DNA from 3 places in the Desulfitibacter alkalitolerans DSM 16504 genome. Region 3 is predicted to be linked to each of the others. Evidence: riboswitches for the same ligand, from Rfam matches in the RefSeq annotation. Region 3 holds a riboswitch; each other region holds the start of a gene.
The links. A riboswitch is a leader RNA that binds a small molecule or an ion and turns the genes downstream of it on or off. The one in region 3 is predicted to bind cobalamin.

Region 1 (4,271 bases), on a different contig from region 3:
ATTTGGCTGGAAAAGGGACAAACCTGCTTATTCCCCTGCTAGCCAATGCCAAAATATCTGGCAGCAGCGGCAGCTGCACAATCAGGACCACATACAGCGCAAACACAGGGAGCATTACCTTTGTTTTTGGCTCTTGCTTCCAGTAGGCTGCTGGAGTTTAGAGCAAGTTCAATTTGTTTATCCATATCAAGGGCAACCCTGGCTTTTGCCATTTGCAGATTTCTATCCCATGCACCTTTTCTTCCCCTTGCAATATCCGCTGCTTGAGCTGCTATCTTGATAGCTTTTACACCTGTTCTAACATCCTCCTCATTTGGCAGACCCAGATGTTCGGCAGGAGTCAAATAACACAAGAAATCAGCACCGCACATTGCTGCATAAGCTCCTCCAATTGCACCGGTAATATGGTCATAACCAGGTGCTATGTCTGCAGCCAAAAATCCCAGAACATAATAGGGAACATTATAGCAGAGTCTTTTTTGAAGAAGAATGGTGGACTCAATATGGTTTAAGGGAACATGGCCTGGACCTTCCACCATAACTTGTACTCCAGCTTCCAATGCTCTTTTTACTAGATCGCCGGCCAGCATCAATCCCTTAAGCTGCACCTGGTCAAGAGAATCAGCAGTACAACCTGGTCGAACTGCGTCTCCAACACTAAAAACTACATCATACTCCTTCATAATTGCCAGCAGGCGGTCAAAATGTTCTAGTAGCGGATTTTCCTTTTGGTTGTGAAACATCCAACCTGTTAGGAAGGAACCTCCACGGCTGACCACTTCAGTAACCCTGCCGGTTTTTTGAAGGGTTTTCAGCACATCTAAGCTCAAGGCACTGTGAATAGCCATAAAATCAAGGCCGTCAGCTGCTTGTTTTTCAATTGTGTCAAGTATGTCATCAGGTCTCATTTCCACCACGCTTCCATATTTATGAATGGCTTCAACTCCAGCCTGATAGAGAGGTACACTTCCTACAGCCACCCTTGCCAGGGACAGGGTCTGTCTTCTCATGGCATCAATATCTCCGCCTGTACTCAAATCCATGAAGGAGTTGCATCCTGCTTCCTCGGCGGCTTTTAGCTTTCTAGCTTCCATTTCAGCCTGAGACCTATCACTTGAAGTGCCTATAAGAGCATTTACTTTAATATCTAATCCCTTGCCAATTCCACAAATCCTGGAACGGCTGCGGTTCTTGTTTTTAGGGATAACAATTGTTCCCTCGGCAACACCTTGACGAATGAATTTAACATCTACATTTTCCTGAATAGCTACTTTTTCCATTTCTTCAGTGATTTTTCCAGCTCGTGCTTTTAACATTTGAGTCATTATTAATCACCCCTTCTTTTAACTAACTATTTAAACATGCATTTCATATCTGAGAGTACAACGACCTCTTAGCCATTTATTTAAACCGTGGAATTTATCATAAATAATAATTTCTTCTAATATTAAGAGCTACATTTAGCATGCATGTTTAGTATCAGTATTTAAATACTTGGAGATTATCTCCATGGCACAGTATTGTCCGCACATGCTGCATTTGGAGGAGAAATCATCACTTCTTTCTTTCCAGATTAGTTTTGCGGTAGTAGGATCAATGGCCAGGGAAATCTGTTTATCCCAGTCAAGGGCTTTTCTGGCAATGGACATCTCAAGATCCCAGTTTACAGCAGCAGGCATTCCCTTGGCCAGGTCCCCACAGTGGGCAGCAATACGGGCAGCTACTACTCCTTCTCGAACCTGATTAGCATTGGGAATACCAAGATGCTCGGCAGGTGTTACATAACAGATGAAGTCTGCACCGGCCCATGAGCTTACTGCACCGCCAATGGCTGCACTTATGTGATCATGACCCACACCTGTATCCGTTACAAGGGGACCAAATACAAAATATGGAGCATTTTTACATAGTCCCTTCTGAAGTTCAATGGTCGTTTTTATCTGGTTAAGTGGAACATGTCCTGGGCCCTTAACCATAACCTGAACACCAGCATCTCTTGTTCTTTGTACCAGTTCCCCCAGTACTACCAATTCTTGAACCTGTGCACCGTCTAAGGAATCAGCCAGGCAGCCAGGTCTCATGCTGTCAGCAAAGCTTAGAGCTACATCGTAGTTCTTGGCAATTTCCAGAACCCTGTCAAAGTATTCATATAAGGGATTTTCCCTCTGGTTATGTACCATCCACCCTATGAGATGAGATCCTCCGTAGCTTACAAGGGGATCAATTCTACCTTCTCTTTTTGCACGCTCTATAATAGCCATGGTGGTGCCACAATGAAGTGCTAAAAAGGCCACTCCTTCAGCCGCTTGAGCTTCAATTACTTCAAAAAGATCATCTGCTGTCATTTTAAGAGATGATCCATATTTAATACCAGCATTAGCAAGGGCCTGATATAAGGGAAGTGTACCTACCGGTTTAGAAACTGCAGATAAAACTTCCTTACGCATTGCATCAATCTCACCTGTTACACTCAAGTCCATTATGGCATCTGTGCCGGCATCAACAGCTGCCCTGATTTTTTCCAATTCATTTTCAATACTTGCATCTTTCCCATATAGACCTACACTTGCACTAACCTTGGTTTTAAGTCCGGCACCTACTGCCAGGGGTACTGCATTAGTGTGATTAGCATTTTTAAGTATGACAATTTTACCTTCAGCTACTCCCTGTCTGATAAATTCAGGACTGACTTTTTCTTGTGCTGCCACCTGCTCCATTTCTCTGGTGACAATACCATTTTGAGCATTTCTCAGTAAAGACATTGCTTTTACCTCCTTGGTTTTTAATATTAAAAAGTCCCCAACCTTAGATAGAAAAAATAAAAGTCCCCAGCCAAAATAAAAATCTGGCTGAAGACTTTACCATCATCCTCAATGCTGCAGTTGTCTGTCTCTATTCCCGAGAGACTTTCCTCTTGCAAACAGGCAGGTTTCCTGACTTCCGTATCATTGCGGCTTTACTCCTTCCCATTCTCCTTATCCCAAAGGGCGTGAAGAACAGTGGATATTTGTAAAGCAGCTCTCCGGTTACAGTGGCGGGACCGTTTGGGACTTGCACCCAATTCCCTTTTGACCTCCATCTGGAGGCACCAATTTGCACATAGCAGTTTATTAACTTTATCAACATTTTAATTTCCACTACTGGAAATGTCAAGAAATTTCTATTATTTTTCCTATCACCTTCCAGATGTTCGTTATGCCTGCCCAACAAATACTTAAGATGAATAGAATTATTATTAGATTTGATGGAGCCAGAGCTCTATTCTGGGAAGATGAAGCAGGTTAAGATGCACATAGGATAAGTACTAGCAGCTCCTAATCAGATCTGGCACAGCCCAGTTTAAATCAACATTTCCCTTGATGCCTTTCACCTTTCCTGAATTGGTGTACTGCCATGCTGTCCATCTGGCCCAACCACCTGCATTGTCAGGATATTCCGGGTTACCCCTTGCATGGGGATACATTGCAATCCAAAGGGGCATATGAGCAAGGATAAAGCCATGGGCAGGATGATTAAAATTGTTATGTTCTTTGATAAAATAGCTTCCAGTATAAAGCATTAAAGCTCTGCCAGTATTCTCTGTAAAATAGCGGTCAAATGAGGCAGCCCACTCTAAAATTTCATGGGTAGCTGCTTTGGAGTCTTTTTTGGCCGGCGGTACCTCTAAGTCCAAAACCGGAAGTATGTCACCAACTCTATTTTTCCCAAAGCCTTCTGCCATGGTTTTGATAAAATGCTTCGCTTCTTCAATAGCCCCCTGTTTGGTTGGATTATTGTCTGGCCTGGCAAAGTGGTATGCACCTGTTGGGATGTTTGCTGCTAATGCTCCCCTTGCATTACTTATAAATCTGGGATCGGTATATGTTCTTCCTTCAGTAGATTTAATATAGGCAAAGCTTATATTAGCTTTTTTTACAGAATGCCAATCTATTTCCCCCTGCCAATGGGAAACATCTATTCCGTGTAAACAGCTTGCACTTGCCTTTTGCAATTGGAAACCTCTTAGTATAAAAGCTTAGATACATTAATACATCATATATTTTTAGCGTCATTTTGTTACAAAAAGTATCTGAAAGGTTTGAATTAAATATTTAGTATACTGATTATATACTGCTATATACTGTTTGGAGCGTTACCATTATTTTACCTTAATGGCATTTTAGCGTATCACTGCCTAGACATATTGGGGCTGTTTTCTTCTGATAAACTGCCCAAAGCCTTTTTCCCCTAAAAACTGACCATTTTCTACTATTATATTGCCCCTTAATATA
Region 2 (4,271 bases), 120 kb from region 3:
CCGCATCCTTTATAACCTCTGCTGTTACTATATCTCCCTTAACAGTTATGCTCTTTATGGGAATGCTGACAGTACCTCCCTGGGGCAAATCAACTGCAACAACATGAATTGGAAAGATTATTGGAGTTAAATTGTGTATTTTTTGTTTTCTTAGCTCTAATAATTGCTTCAAGGCTGCCTGGGCAGCAGCTGCAGCACAGGTTCCAGTAGTGTATCCAGAGCGCAGCTTTTTCCCATCCTTGTTGTTATCTATGACCACCAGCTACACTTCCATCCCTTGGTATTTTAACTTAATAGTTTATCTTCTTTGCTTTAACTCCCGGCATGCATCCAGGAAATTCAGGGCTGCCTTTGGATTTGATCGCAAATGTATATGGACGTAAGATGCAAAAAGGTTTCTTCTGGCATATCCATCTCTTCTATAATCAGCACCCTTGCCCCCAACAAGAGAAAAAGCGCTGTCTTCTTCTGGTATTCCTGACATGACAGAGTAATGGAATTCATGGCCCTTTACTTCATCACCCAAATCTCCAATAATGGATTTTTTCAGGGCTGATGCCTTGACATATCCCAGGGCAGCCAGTTTATTTGTCATTTTCACTTCAACAGGTACAAGCCCTACACCAGGCCAGCTGTTACCTTGAAAATCCACAACCTTTTCAGTAAGATACATGAAGCCACCACATTCTGCAAATATGGGCAGCCCCTTGTCATGGGCATTATGTAAAGAGGTAATCATGGATTGATTCTCAGAGAGTTCTTTAATGAACATCTCTGGAAAACCGCCGCCTATATATAACCCATCCACATCTGGTACAGAGGAGTCTTTAAGGGGACTAAAATATACAAGTCTGGCCCCTAGCTCCTGGAGATAATCAAGGCTATCCTGATAATAGAAGGTAAAAGCCTGGTCCCTTGCCACTCCAATGAAGGTGTTTTTATATTGATTGCGAGGCGTGCTCGAACTATTATACTCTTTAAATTCTACAGGCTCAGAGGCCCTGGCTGCTGCAAGGAGTGCATCCACATCAACCTCGGCTTCAGCTAAGTCTGCCATTAAGCTGATGGCTGAACTTAATTCATTGTTTTCCTCAGCTGGAAGCAGTCCCAGATGTCTCTCCGGCATGGTTATATGCTTATTCTTTGCCAGGCAGCCCAACACTTTTACTCCTAATTCATCCTCCAGGGCCCCAGCTAATATTGTTTTATAGTAGTCACTGCCTGCATTATTTAATATAACTCCCTTGAGGTCCAATCCAGAAACATACTCCTTGTAGCCTTTAACTAATGCTGCACAACTTCTGGCCATTCCCTTAACATTAACCACCAGGATTACAGGTGCTTTTAAGATCATGGCTATATGAGCACTACTGCCCTTTAGCCTTTCTCCCCTGGCACCGTCAAATAGCCCCATCACTCCTTCTATTATAGAAATATCAGCATTTTGGGCATTTCTAGCAAAGACTGTTTTAACAACCTCCTCACTGCCCATCCAGCTGTCTAAATTATGGCTTTTGACACCAGCTGCATGGTAATGCAGCCCAGGATCTATATAATCGGGACCAACCTTGAATGGCTGTACCTTGATGCCCCTTCTTTTTAAAGCAGCCAACAATCCCAGGGTAAGGGTCGTCTTGCCAACTCCACTTTGTACACCTGCAATCAATATACGGGGGAAGCTCATGTTTTCTACCTCCAGGGGACACACCTCTTCAGAAGTCAGAAGTCAGAATAACACTTCCAAAACCTTGCTTTGGTGTGCATCATTTGTCTAGCCTCTTGTCAAGGAATGTCCCCAAATTTAAAAAAACTTCTACCCCAAGGGTAGAAGCAATATTCTTAGAAATTGCCACATTTGACCACTTTCCTCGAGGGTCTTTCATGTAACTTCAAAAACAGGCAGGTTTCCTGACTTCCAGATAATCCTCCCCGTATCCCTTCCCGAAGACTCAGTGGTTATGATACGGATTGTAGCTGGTTACAGTGGCGGGACCGTACCGGAATTGCACCGGGTTTCCCTTTTAACCCTAACGGGCACCTATTCTTAAAATATATTCAGATTATACCTATTATAACGTAAACATGGTCAAATAGACAAGGTAACTTTTGTACTAATGTGATTTTTATTCTATTTAATGATTTCACTGCAAAAAAAGTATTGCCGGAAAACAGTAACCTTTCAATGACATTCTTTTTTAAATAATTTGGGTCCTTCAACCAAGCTTTAAAGCAACACCTTAATCTAAAAAAACAATTGAATTATATCGAGACAATAGATACAATAAAATGGAATAAAAAGAGATAATTCTTTTATGGAGGTTATTATGCAGTTTCATCAGTTAATGGCTTTTGTTAAGGTTGCTGAACATCAGAGTTTTTCTAAAGCAGCAGACAGTTTATTCTTAAGTCAATCAACAGTTAGCACACATATTAATAGCCTTGAGAAATACTTTGGTCAAAAGCTTTTTGATAGACTTAGCAAAAGAGTTACTCTCACACCCTTTGGACAAAGATTATATTACTGGTCAAAGGAGATACTAAACATTAAGGAAAAGGCCATGTGGGATCTGAAGGACTGGACCGGCAAAACCGTAGGCACAATAAATATTGCCGCTAGTACTGTGCCTAATCAATACATGGTTCCAGCTTTAATTGCAAATTTCATTAAAAGGTTTCCAGGAACAAATTTTACCGTTACCCAAAAGGATTCTCTGGGAGTAGCAGATATTTTGGTTAATGGCGAAGCAGACATTGGAATGCTGGGTGAGGTTTTTTATGCTGATAAACTGGAATTCATTCCTATTCACGAGGAAAAGATGGTTCTTATTACACCTGCAAATATCAAACTTGATACTCCCGTATCCATAACCAGCTTGTTAGATAACAACTTCATCTTTAGAAAACCAGGTTCAGGAACCCAGGCATTTATAGAAAAGGTACTGCATTCTTCGGGGCTGGAATTGTCTCTTTTAAAGGTCATTGGATATTTTGATAATGTCCAGTCCATCAAGCAGGGTGTTAAGGAAGGCATGGGATTTTCCATTATTTCAGAAATTGCTGCAAGAGATTATGCAAAAAGCAAGCTAATTAACACCTATGAAATCCTGGAAATGCCTGCTACACGCAATTTTTATATAGCCTATAATAAAACTAAAACCCTATCCCCCATTAATCTGGAATTTATTAAATTTTGCAAACCAGGCTATCAGGAGGCACATAAGATATGAGACAGGTATATTTTGATAATGCAGCAACAAGCCATCCCAAACCACCCACAGTAGTTCAGGCAATAAATGAATATTTTAATACTATAGGTGTAAGTCCCGGCAGGGGAGGATATAGATTAGGTCTGGAAGCCGGCAGAAAGCTCCTAGCAGCTAGAGAGGTTATAGCTGATTTTTTTAATTGCCCTGACCCGGCTAAGGTTGTGTTTACAATGAACATAACCTATGCCATTAATTTTGTGTTAAGAGGGGTTTTAAAAAAGGGGGACCATGTTGTCACATCAAGCATAGAACATAACTCAGTTGCCCGTCCCTTGGAAGCTCTCAAAAAATCTGGAATAATTGATTATACCACCGTCAAAGCAGATGGAGACGGCTTTATTAATCCAGATAAAATCAGGAAGGCACTTAAAACTAATACAAAGCTTATTGTCCTAAATCATGCCTCAAATGTTTTTGGCAGCCTGCAGCCTGCAGAAGAGATAGGCGGGATTGCAGGTGACCACGGTCTTTTATATTTGCTGGATACAGCTCAAACTGCCGGCAGCATACCAATTGACATGAAAAGGTTAAATCTAAGCTTTCTGGCCTTTACGGGGCATAAGGGGCTATTTGGACCTCCAGGCGTTGGAGGACTTTGCATTGACATGGACGATGAAACAGTTCTGGAGCCTTTTATTCTGGGAGGTACGGGAAGTAAATCTCATCTATTGGAGCAGCCTGAGGCATTTCCCGATAGATTGGAAAGCGGTACGCCCAATACTCCTGGAATAATGGGCCTGACTGCAGGTTTTGAGTTTATAAAGAGAACCGGCCTGGAGAAAATCAGGCAGCATGAAATGGACCTATTAAAGCACTTCATAGCTGGGTGTAATGACCTGTCTGAAATAGAAATCTACGGCGCCAGGGATTTGTCACGGCAAACCCCTTGTGTATCCTTAAATATCAAGAATATGGATGGCGGCCAGCTCAGCTTTATCCTCGATCAAGTTTATGGAATAATGACCCGCTCAGGCTTACACTGTGCACCATGGGCACATGAAACCA
Region 3 (4,271 bases):
TTTCAATCCTTGCTTCTAACATTACATCACCCTCTTATGTGAGATTATTTTTTTGAACTTTGGATCCAGGACATCTCGCAGGCCATCACCTACCAGATTAAAGGCCATAACAACTATTAAGATAGCAAACCCAGGAAAAAGCATTAACCAAGGTGCCCTTTGAAAAAAGAATCTACCGTCATTTAACATGGCACCCCATTCTGGATCTGGGGGCTGAGCACCTAATCCCAGGAAAGACAGTCCAGATATTTGTAATATGATAGCCCCCATGTCTAAGGTTGCCAGCACTATTAGGGGAGAAATCATATTGGGCAGTATGTGTCTAAAAATAATGTTTAAATGAGTGCTTCCGCTGACTCTTGCTGCCAGTACATACTCCTTTTCCCGTAGTGATAGAACTAGTCCCCGGGCTATCCTGGCATAACCAACCCAGTTAACAGCAGCTAAAGCTAACATTATATTGATTAAGCTTGGTCCAAGAATGCCAGCTATGCCAATGGCTAAAACAAGTCCTGGAAAGGCCAGAATAACATCTGCAAACCGCATAAAAAGGTTATCGATTTTTCCACCCATATAGCCTGCAGTTGTACCAATCGCAACCCCCAAGGTAAAAATGATGCTTATTACAACAAAGGAAACTCCAAGTGATAATCTTATTCCATATACTATCCTCGTAAATATGCATCTTCCCAGATGATCCGTACCCATTAGAAAATCCTTATCTGGTGGTTTGAGTGTTTGCTTTAAATTCTGTTTATCTGGAGAATAAGGGGTTACATAGGGTGCAAATATACCTAAAAGTACTATACTTAAAATTACTATGAGTCCGATTAGGGCCATCTTATCTTTAGCCAAGCTCCTAATTATGCCTATGTCAAGACCCCCTTCCTAAGCGTATGCGCGGGTCTAAAAACCTATAGGAAATGTCTACGAGAAGGTTTGCCAGTACAAATATTACTGCCATCCACAGAACATACCCCTGAATTACTGGGTAGTCTCGGTTGAAAATAGCCTCAACTGCATATTTACCAACCCCTGGCCAAGAAAACACAGTTTCAACAATCACCGTACCCCCGAGCAAAAAGCCCAGTGACATACCAAGTAGGGTTACAATTGATATAAGTGCATTTTTTAAGGCATGGTTTACAATAACTATCCTTTCCTTTAGTCCCCGAGCCCTTGCCGCCATTATATAATCCTGTCCCAATACCTCTAAAATACTAGCTCTTAATAGTCTAGTATAGGTTGCAGCCATTCCCATACCCAGGGTAACTGCAGGCAATACCAGGCTATCTATGCCATGTCTGCCCATTACCGGGAAAATCGTATATTTCACTGATAGATAATACATTAGTATTAAACCCAACCAAAACGCTGGCATTGATGCACCTAAAAAAGCAAATACTCTGCTTATATTATCAACCCACGTGCCCTTATAAACTGCCGCTAAAACTCCAACAGGCATTGCTATGGCAATCATTACTATTAAAGCAGCAAAGGTTAGTTCAAAGGTTGCCGGAAGCCTATATAATATTTCCTGTGTCACAGGAGTACCAGAATAAAAGGACACACCCAGGTCACCCTTAAGTACCCCACTTAACCAATTTAAGAATTGAACATATTCTGGATCATTTAATCCCATTTGTTGTCTTGTAGCTTCAAGCATCTGTTGGGTAGGTTCAAAGCCAGCCTGTCTAAGTTTTATTTCTGCTGGATCCCCCGGGGCTAGTTTACTTAAACTGTAGGTTAAAAGAGAAACACCAAAAAATACAGGTATCAAGTACAGCAGTCTTTGCAGAATATAGGCACGCACTGTATATCATCTTCCCTTCTAAAACGCTATTTCTAAAACAAAAACCCTTTTGCGGTACATGGCAAAAGGGATACGTCTTAAGGTAATCAAGACAATAAAAAACAACCCTTCCCAAGTCCACGTGGGCAAGCTATTAGTTTATAAAACAAGCAGGTTTCCTGACTTCAGGTCATTGTCAATACTGCGTCTTCCTAGGGCTAATGCCTAGTGACACAAATGCAGCTTGACTACCCTTCACAGTGGCGGGTCCGTGCTGGATTCTAACCAGCTTCCCTCTCTACTTCTCCATGAAGTATCACTTGCTTCATACAAGTATTAAATTATACTATATTTACAGCTTAACAACAAAGATTTGAACTGTCAATTAAGAAATTCCCAAACTAGTTAATTACCTTTTTATTAAGATAGAATTTGAGATTTGCTGTGACCCGACTTCATTAAATAAGAAAATTATTATACAAATATATCCCAAATAATTTTAAACTAAAGATTTTGCCCTTTATATAAGCTTAACACCTTTAAGATGAACAATATCATTCCAGTTTTTAGCTGTTACTGATTCAATGGCTAAAAAGTCCTTTCGAAGAGCTTTGATTTCACCATAAATCTCAATATGTCTTTCAGCATTTTTAATTTCCAAATCATCAAGCTTTAATTTAATATCCTTTATATCGCACTTAACTTCTTTAATATCTTCCTGTATATGTTGAATATCTCCTCGCATGACCTGCTGATTTGTTTTTAACTCTGTAATATCACCTTGCATTTGCTTGATATCTCCACGCATCTGTGTGATATCACCTTGCATTTGCTTGATATCTCCTTGCATTTGCTGTTGATTGCTTCTTAGCTCCGCAATATCACCTTGCATTTGCTTTATGTCTCCGCGCATTTCCTGCTGGCCTTGTAAAATATCTTTTAAAATTCTTTCGATATTATTCATTCTCATTGCTAACCTCCTTTTGATATTAAACCCCCTTGTTTTTATATCTTACAAATATCTAAAAGCTTATATTTTACTATATCTTACCAAGAAAAAAACATATGGTAAAGGAGAAATTTTTTAAGGTCTGACAACTTGGCTGACCGGATTATTAACTAATAAAGACCTTATTTTTCGCAAATCAATGATCCTTTGATTAGCTGAACCTCTAAAAGGAAGCCTAAGGTCTTTTTTGCTAATCTCAAATCTACCATCTATAAGGGTACTGCACTTTTTTAAAAGTTTGATTTTATTCTCATCTCCTTCAGATAAGATTTCTTCAATTATATAGCCCGAGTAAATTAATATATCCTCCACGCCCTTGCTTATTAACCTGGTGGCAAGTTTTTCTAGAACAAAAGCCTGCTCCATGGGCTCTCCTCCAGTAAAAGTTACTCTATTTATTCTCTTATCAAAAGTAAAAAGTTTTTCTACGTCTGTTATTGACATTGATTTTCCATAATGAAAGTCCTGAAGCTTAGGATTATGACATCCCTTGCAAGCAAAATTGCACCCGGATAAAAATAATACCTGCCTGATTCCAGGTCCATCCACAACACTGGTTCTAATGTAATCAGCAATTTGCAAATACATTTTAGTTTCCTTCAAAGTGGATCACCCTGTTTTTCTCTTCTTGTTTTTTTGCATTATTAAATTTATTAAGAGTAGAGAGATATCCAGTAATCCTCCTTATTCTCTTTATTGATTTGCTCTGGCAAACTGGGCAATTGTCTTCATATATAACACCTGAATGACCACATCCACTGCAGCAGTCCACTGGAAAGTTAATTGCAAAATATCCCATATCCTGGGCATGCATTTCTCTTACAATCTGCTCATAAGCTATCAAGTTGTGTTCCATACTGCTCGCCATTTCTACATAGGAAATATGTCCTGCGTTGCAAAATTTATGGTATGGGGCCTCAACCTTGATTTTATCAAATAGAAACATGTTATACTCTACTGGTACATGAAAGGAGTTTGTATACCATTCTTTGTCTGTAATACCTTTAATTACTCCAAATTTTTGAATATCCATCTTTAGAAATTTGCCGCTCAAGCCTTCTGCAGGGGTGGCAAGGAGAGTAAAGTTTAACCCATGTTTAACTGTGGCCTCGTTCACTCTCCTGCGCAAATGCCCTATTATTTCCAACCCTTTGCTTTGAGCTACTTCACATTCACCATGGTGCTTGCCTGTCATGGCTACTAGAATCTCGGCAAGGCCAATAAAGCCCATGCTCAGTGTTCCATTCCTTATGCATGTTTCTATTTTCTCACCAGGCTTAAGGGCATCGCTTCCCAGATAAAGCTCCTCACCAAATAAAAAAGGAAAATCAGTAATTTTTAGATTTTTTTGTATGTCATATCTATGAAGGAGTTGGTCAATAACCAGGTCTACTGTTTCGTCAAGCTTTCTATAAAAATTCTTCCAATTTCCAGCTGCCTCAATACCAATTCTAGGTAGATTGATAGTGG

Region 1: it holds a riboswitch for cobalamin, as region 3 does, so the genes downstream of both, thiC (phosphomethylpyrimidine synthase ThiC) here and nikB (nickel ABC transporter permease) in region 3, are expected to answer to the same signal.
Region 2: it holds a riboswitch for cobalamin, as region 3 does, so the genes downstream of both, K364_RS0117575 (cobyrinic acid a,c-diamide synthase CobB) here and nikB (nickel ABC transporter permease) in region 3, are expected to answer to the same signal.

The regions. Positions count from the first base shown of each region.
Region 1 covers NZ_KK211102.1:17,509-21,779, reverse strand. Annotated here, with positions in the region: gene bzaB (B12 lower ligand biosynthesis ThiC-like protein BzaB) at 39-1,325, opposite strand; gene thiC (phosphomethylpyrimidine synthase ThiC) at 1,461-2,762, opposite strand; cobalamin riboswitch at 2,907-3,108, opposite strand; gene K364_RS24240 (glycoside hydrolase family 25 protein) at 3,305-3,991, opposite strand; gene hydA (dihydropyrimidinase) at 4,175-4,271, opposite strand, start outside.
Region 2 covers NZ_KK211103.1:221,123-225,393, forward strand. Annotated here, with positions in the region: gene cbiD (cobalt-precorrin-5B (C(1))-methyltransferase CbiD) at 1-259, opposite strand, end outside; gene K364_RS0117575 (cobyrinic acid a,c-diamide synthase CobB) at 299-1,684, opposite strand; cobalamin riboswitch at 1,882-2,057, opposite strand; gene K364_RS0117580 (selenium metabolism-associated LysR family transcriptional regulator) at 2,325-3,227, shown strand; gene K364_RS0117585 (aminotransferase class V-fold PLP-dependent enzyme) at 3,224-4,271, shown strand, end outside.
Region 3 covers NZ_KK211103.1:104,588-108,858, forward strand. Annotated here, with positions in the region: gene K364_RS0116940 (class I SAM-dependent methyltransferase) at 1-22, opposite strand, end outside; gene nikC (nickel transporter permease) at 22-855, opposite strand; gene nikB (nickel ABC transporter permease) at 875-1,813, opposite strand; cobalamin riboswitch at 1,945-2,131, opposite strand; gene K364_RS0116955 (hypothetical protein) at 2,313-2,762, opposite strand; gene nrdG (anaerobic ribonucleoside-triphosphate reductase activating protein) at 2,877-3,404, opposite strand; gene K364_RS0116965 (anaerobic ribonucleoside triphosphate reductase) at 3,391-4,271, opposite strand, start outside.